Zymomonas mobilis subsp. pomaceae ATCC 29192: one gene and its partner. The protein of the gene in region 1 interacts with the protein of each later gene in a pairwise test. Links are inferred from orthologs where the notes say so. Each region holds a gene or a part of one and is shown on either strand. Other genes may lie near its edges. The genes, in order: ZYMOP_RS02250 and ZYMOP_RS03695.

Region 1 (3,330 bases):
ATCATTACAAGGCATTTTCGCGCTATTTGCTTAGTTGGCTTATGCTGCATCGCGGCCCTGATTTGCTATATGATAACACAGCGTGTCGCCTCCGAAAGACGTGAATTAATTCATGTAGAACGGGATATTCTAAAATTACGCCAAACGATTCGGCATTTGCAGACGGAAGGGGATACCTTAGCACGTTCAGGCCAGATTGATCGTTGGAATATGGAATCCTTTGCGTTAACTTCACCCACTATAAAACAATTTATCTCCAGCGATACGGAATTAGCAGTATTGGATAATGCCCCATCGGAGGCTGAAAATTCGGCCAGCAATGCCAATCAAGACTCCTCAAGTTTTCGTCAGGCAAGCTATGTTGTTTCGTCCAATAGCCACCCTTATCAGCCATCCAATATTCAGCCTTTGGAACCCAAAATGGTTTCAGCCCATAAGCTGCAGTATAAAGCTTCTTCAACAGCCGCTTCTTCAGTGATTGCTCAGCCATCAGAAGCTGTGGCCGCTCCTTCGGCGGCAGGTTTTGAAGTGGCTTCTTTATCCCTTCCTCACACGCTTAATACCCGAAATGATGAAACCATGATGCATCGGGTATCGGCTTCTCAATTTAGAGAGCTTAGCCACAGTAAAATTCAGGCAGCCCGATGAATGATCACCCGATTAACGTCTAAGAAAACATTATCCAGCACTGATATTCTTACGGCAAGCCATGTCCGGCTGATGATACTGCTTATTCTTTTTTGCGGTGGGATCGGCTTGGTTATTGCCAAAATTATATGGCTTATTTTTATCACAGGTTGGGGCGTAGAAGAACGTCGTCATCCAACACCCCCGCTTTTAGCGCGTGCCGATATTGTCGATCGAAATGGTCGCACCTTGGCGCGCACTATTGATGTTTGGTCGGTTGGAATTCATCCAAGAACCTTACATATCAATCATATCAGCGATCCAGATGTGTTAGCGGCCAATCTCGCGGTTTTGATGCCGGAACGCACGGTCGATGAATATCGCAAAATCGTTCATTCCAATCGTAATTTTGTTTATCTAAGGCGTCATGCCTCGCCTGAATTAGTGCGTTCCCTTAATATGCTGGGAGAGCCTGCCATTGATTTTCTGCATGAGCCGTCCCGTCTTTATCCAGAAGGAACACTGGCGGCGCATGTTATCGGTTGGATAGGCGAAGATGGCCATGGTCAGTCCGGCATGGAATTTAGCCTTGATAAAGAACTGACGGATCCCAAACGGCAATCTGCGCCTTTTATGCTGTCTATTGATGTTAGAGTGCAGGCCGCTGTCGAAAAAGCCTTATCAACAGCGATGCTTAAATATAGCGCGGTAGGGGCGACGGCGATTGTATTGGATGTAGATTCTGGTGAAGTTCTGGCCATGGTTTCTTTGCCGAATTTTAATCCCAATGATCGGAGTAGTTCTGATCCTACCGCTTTTGATAACAAAGCCACTTTATCCGTTTATGAATTAGGCTCTACCTTTAAGCCCATCACTATGGCAACGGCTATCCAAGATGGGGTCGTGACCTCTTTGGCTAAGCGTTATGATGCCACCGAGCCTCTGGCTGTTGGTCGATTTCATATTCATGATGAACATGCTCAAAAACGTTGGCTTGATGTTCCCGAAACACTGGTTCACTCATCAAATATTGTAACGGCGCGTATTGCAGACGAATTAGGGCCGGAACGCATGCAAGCTATGTTCCGTAATTTAAATTTCGATCATCGACCGGCTATCGAACTGACCGCCAGAGGTCGGCCAATTTGGCCGGCTTTTTGGGCTAGAAGTACCGTGATGACGACAGGATATGGTCATGGTATTGCCGTTACGCCATTGCATTTAACCAGCGCTTATGCCGCTCTGGTCAATGGAGGGATCTGGCGACCTGCAACTTTATTAAAACGGGATGCAGATTACAGACCAGATGGCAGGCAAGTTATTTCTAGTCAGAATAGTGCTACGATGCGGCGTTTATTACGTCTTATTGTTACAGATGGTACAGGGCGTAGGGCGGATGCGCCCGGTTTTCGGGTAGGTGGAAAAACAGGCACCGCGGATAAGGCAGAAAAAGGCCGTTATAATCATGGTGCCCGTGTTTCTACTTTTGCTGCTGTTTTCCCAATGGATACGCCGCGTTATGCGGTCGTTGCAATGCTTGATAATCCCCAAGGGACAGCTGATACTGGTGGTTACGCTACAGCGGGTATGGTGACAGCACCGATTGTTAATGACATCGTGCAGCATATCGGCCCTTTACTCGGCATTATTCCTGACCCAAAACGGGATCTTGATCTTACTGATTTGCGGGCTTTACTATGGAAACCACCGGCGAAAACACCATGAGCCGCTTAGAAAAAAAACTTGGGGATTTAGCCCCTGATTTCGGGCTTACAGAAGCCGAACAAAACAGCCTTGTCAGAGGGTGTGCCGTTGATAATCGTCAGATTCAACAAGGTTATATTTTTGGCGCGTTTCCCGGCGTCAAAGTCAACGGTGAGGATTTTATTCCTCAAGCCATCGCTGCTGGCGCGGTGGCGGTCGTTGCCCGTCCCGAGGCTCGGATAAAAGGGGCTATTCATCTTGTAAGTGATGAACCCAGAAAAACTTTTGCTGAAATAGCGGCACGTTTTTTTGCGCCTTTTCCGTCGGTAATCGCTGCTGTCACAGGGACGAATGGCAAAACGTCTGTCGCCGAACTATGTCGACAACTATGGCAAATGGCAGGCTATAATGCGGCCTCTATCGGCACATTTGGTATTATCTCCCCACAAGAACATCTTAATACGGGGATGACGACGCCGGACATTATAACATTTCTTTCTTCGGCTTCAAAATTGGCGAAAGAAAATGTTTCTCATCTTATTTTTGAAGCTTCAAGCCACGGTCTGGCACAGTATCGGAGCGATGGTCCTCGGGTTATGGCTGGTGGATTTACTAGTTTTTCGCGGGATCATCTCGATTATCACGGCACAATGGACGCTTATCTTGCTGCAAAACTTCGATTGTTTGATGAGAGAGTGGCTTCTGATGGAACGGCAGTGGTGTGGGCTGATGATCCTGTCTCGGCCTCAGTGATTGCCCATGTGCAAAAGAGGGGCCTAAAACTGATAGATGTCGGGGAAAAGGGGGGTGCGCTTCGACTTCTTGATAAAAAAGCCGATAGTCAAGGACAACATCTTTCTCTTTCAGCCCAAGGAAAATCGTACAAAGTAAGATTGCCTCTTATTGGTAGCTATCAAGTGGCTAATGCTTTGGTGGCGGCAGGTCTTGTTATAGCGACAGGCGGAGATGTTGAAAAAACATTATCCAATCTATCTCGAT
Region 2 (3,270 bases), 310 kb from region 1 along the record:
TATTTTAACTTTTGTCGATTTTGCCCCAAGACTGATTGCGATGACCCATCATCGTGCAATAGCAGGCCCCTATCATCGTAATGGTACAGCCATTCTTGATGTACATCATGCTTTTCGGGGTAGTCAGCAACAGGCTGAAAATATTATAAGACGCCATGCCATTAGTCTGGTATTAGTTTGTCCGGGTATGCCCGAATCCTCAATTTATCTTAACGAAGCTAAAAATGGATTCTATGCGCAACTTGCGAAGGGTCAGGTGCCGTTATGGCTTGAAGCCGTGCCGTTACCTCAAAACTCCCCTTTTCTTTTATGGCGCGTCAAAGATCGTGACACACCTAATCCCCGTCATCACAATCCGTGATACTCTCTTCTCTCTGTAATTGACCATGAAATGAGCCGCTCCTTTTCTAAACGTCCAACATCTCCACGCCGCTCGAAAAGAAAAATCCTGCATAGCTTCTTGATAGCTGGCGGGATTTTAGGCGCTGTCGTCATCGCTTTGGCGGTTCTTTTAGGGATAGCGGTCTATACTACTAAGAGTACGCTGCCCGATTTTGATAAACTGAAAGCGTCTCCGAATGGTCAAACCATTCGAGTGCATGCCAATGATGGCACAGTTATTGTCAATATGGGGCCGGGTTATGGACGCTGGATCCCTTATAACGAGATTCCCAAATCTATGACCGAGGCGATGATTGCTACAGAAGATCGTCGCTTCCGTTATCATCTTGGTGTCGATCCCATCGGTATGCTTCGGGCCGTTGGGATAGCCGTGCTACATCATGGACAAGGCCGCCGTTGGCAGGGCGCCTCCACCATTACCCAACAGCTGGCACGGAATGTCTTTCTGACCAATAATTACAGCTTTGCCCGTAAAATTCGTGAAGCCATGCTTGCCCTCGCCTTGGAGCAGAAATTCACGAAAAACCAAATTCTAGAACTCTATCTTAATCGGGTTTATTTTGGCGGTGGTGCGTATGGTATAGATGCCGCATCCCGTAAATTTTATAATCACCCAGCGACTCAGCTGTCTTTGCCAGAAGCGGCTATTATTGCAGGTTTGGTAAAGGCCCCTTCCAATTATTCCCCGACGGCTGATCCCGAGGCTGCAATCGGACGCGGAAGAGTGGTCTTGGGGCTGATGGCAGAACAACATCTGATAAGCCCGACAGAACAAATTAACGCCGATCCTGAAAATGTTGGCTTATCCTCTGAACCGCATCAAAACGGGGTACGTTACTTTACAGATTGGGCCTTAGCCCAGCTTGATTCCTTGATCGAAACCAGTACTGAACCGATTGACGTGTGGACGACTCTTGATCTTACGATGCAAAGAGCAGCGGATACCACCATTCAAAACGCAACCCCTAAAGGGGCACAAGGTGCTCTTGTGACGCTTGATACCGATGGTGCAGTTCGAGCGATGGTCGGGGGACGCGATTATGTTTCTTCTATTTATAACCGTGCGACGCAGGCCACGCGCCAACCCGGTTCCGCTTTCAAGCTATTTGTCTATTTGGCCGCTTTGGAAAATGGCGTTAAACCGGACGATCGTATCGTCGATGAACCCGTCACGATCAACGGTTGGAGCCCGCGGAATGCCTCCCGTCATTTTTCGGGCGACATCAATATTCGCACCGCTTTTGCCTTTTCCCTTAATACTATTGCCGCTAAATTAGGTAATCAGGTCGGCTTCAATACCGTGGCAGCAATGGCGCAAAGATTGGGTATTACTACCCCGATTGATGTGGTGCCTTCTATGGTGCTGGGAACCTCGGATGTGCGCCTTATTGATATGACACGCGCTTTTGCCGTTGTTGCCCGAAAGGGCATCGCGGTAACGCCTTATGGAATCAGCCGCGTTACGACAAGTTATGGTAAACTCCTTTATCAACATTCAACCGATGAAGATCGGGTCTTATTAGCCCCTTGGGTGGCCGCCGAAATGACTGATTTGTTGCAAACGGCTGTGGCAACGGGCACCGCACGGGCAGCACAAATCGGACGTCCTGTGGCCGGTAAAACGGGAACCACCTCGTCCAATCATGACGGATGGTTTATCGGCTTTTCCAGCGGCCTAACAACCGGCATTTGGATGGGGCGTGATGATTCAAAAACAGTACCCGGTCTATCAGGTGGCCACGCTCCTGCGGCTGCTTTCTCGCAATATATGCGGGTTGCTGTTGCAGATCGACCTGTCATGCCTTTTGAAACGCAAGTTACCTTGCCCGATACCCAAGTCGAGCCTGACGATGAAGCTTATTTCGGCGATGCTGCATCGTCTCAATCTGTCAATGGGACAGCAACTGATAGCGTCTCCTCCCCCGCACCGTCCGATGGCCATGCAGAGGCAACTCCACCACCTTCATCACAGATTAAACCAGCAGAAAAAATGCCAACGAGATTAGATTCCGGTAAAGAAAAACCTGCCTCTAATGATCAGGCATTGGATAAAAAATGGTTGGATAATGTTCTGGGTCAGAATGAATAGATAAACCCTTTAATGAAAGGGTGAATCTAAAAAACATACCGGCGGTATTTATACCGCCGGTATATCTGTTTCATTCAAATAAATTAAATCAAACTTTTAAAGCGATTATTTTTTCGCTTTGTCCTTGCTTTTATGAGCACGGAAGGCCTTCGCCCATAAAGATTTATTTTCTTGCCGCCCGCGTGCAATGGCCAAGGCATCATCAGGCACATTGCATGTCACGATAGAACCAGCAGCAATAATAGCCCCTGCACCGATACGCACGGGCGCAACCAAAGCACTATTTGAACCGATAAAGGCATTTTCCCCGATTTCTGTTCGGTATTTACCAAAACCATCATAATTGCAGGTTATCGTTCCGCCGCCTATATTGGCACCTGCGCCAATGGAAGCATCCCCGATATAGGTTAAATGATTAACCTTGGCGCCTTTTTCGACCTTGGCCTTTTTTATTTCGACAAAATTGCCGACTTTGGCTTTCTCGGCAATATCCGCCCCTGGACGTAAACGCGCAAAGGGTCCGATTTCGGCTTTTTCAGCAACCTCAGCCCCTTCAATATGACTAAAAGCGTGAATAGTAACGCCATCGCCAATCTTTACTTCAGGTCCAAAAAACACCTGCGGCTCAATAGTAACATCGCGTCCGATTTTTGTATCATAGCTGAACCATACAGTTTCAGGCGCGACTAAAGAAGCGCCTTCTTCCATAACCCTTGTACGTTTTCTAGTCTGCCAAACCGTTTCCAACTGCGCCAATTCAGAACGGTTGTTAACTCCAG

Evidence for each region.
Region 2: the proteins of ZYMOP_RS02250 (region 1) and ZYMOP_RS03695 interact in binary tests that used the Escherichia coli proteins (3 or more experiments, as listed by UniProt). The link is inferred for Zymomonas mobilis subsp. pomaceae ATCC 29192 from one-to-one orthologs.

Annotation. Positions count from the first base shown.
Region 1 is NC_015709.1:508,353-511,682, reverse strand. What follows is about bases 1-3,000. They hold ZYMOP_RS02250 (peptidoglycan D,D-transpeptidase FtsI family protein), read left to right. Parts: upstream 1-648; coding sequence 649-2,352; downstream 2,353-3,000. Other genes in these bases: ZYMOP_RS02245 (UDP-N-acetylmuramoyl-L-alanyl-D-glutamate--2,6-diaminopimelate ligase), read left to right, coding at 2,349-3,000; ZYMOP_RS02255 (hypothetical protein), read left to right, coding at 1-648; rsmH (16S rRNA (cytosine(1402)-N(4))-methyltransferase RsmH), read left to right, coding at 1-1. In the rest of the region: more of ZYMOP_RS02245, read left to right, coding at 3,001-3,330. UniProt on the Escherichia coli protein: Essential cell division protein that catalyzes cross-linking of the peptidoglycan cell wall at the division septum. Required for localization of FtsN.
Region 2 is NC_015709.1:816,765-820,034, forward strand. What follows is about bases 2-2,941. They hold ZYMOP_RS03695 (transglycosylase domain-containing protein), read left to right. Parts: upstream 2-391; coding sequence 392-2,491; downstream 2,492-2,941. Other genes in these bases: ZYMOP_RS03690 (hypothetical protein), read left to right, coding at 2-361; glmU (bifunctional UDP-N-acetylglucosamine diphosphorylase/glucosamine-1-phosphate N-acetyltransferase GlmU), read right to left, coding at 2,597-2,941. Outside these bases: more of ZYMOP_RS03690, read left to right, coding at 1-1; more of glmU, read right to left, coding at 2,942-3,270. UniProt on the Escherichia coli protein: Cell wall formation. Synthesis of cross-linked peptidoglycan from the lipid intermediates.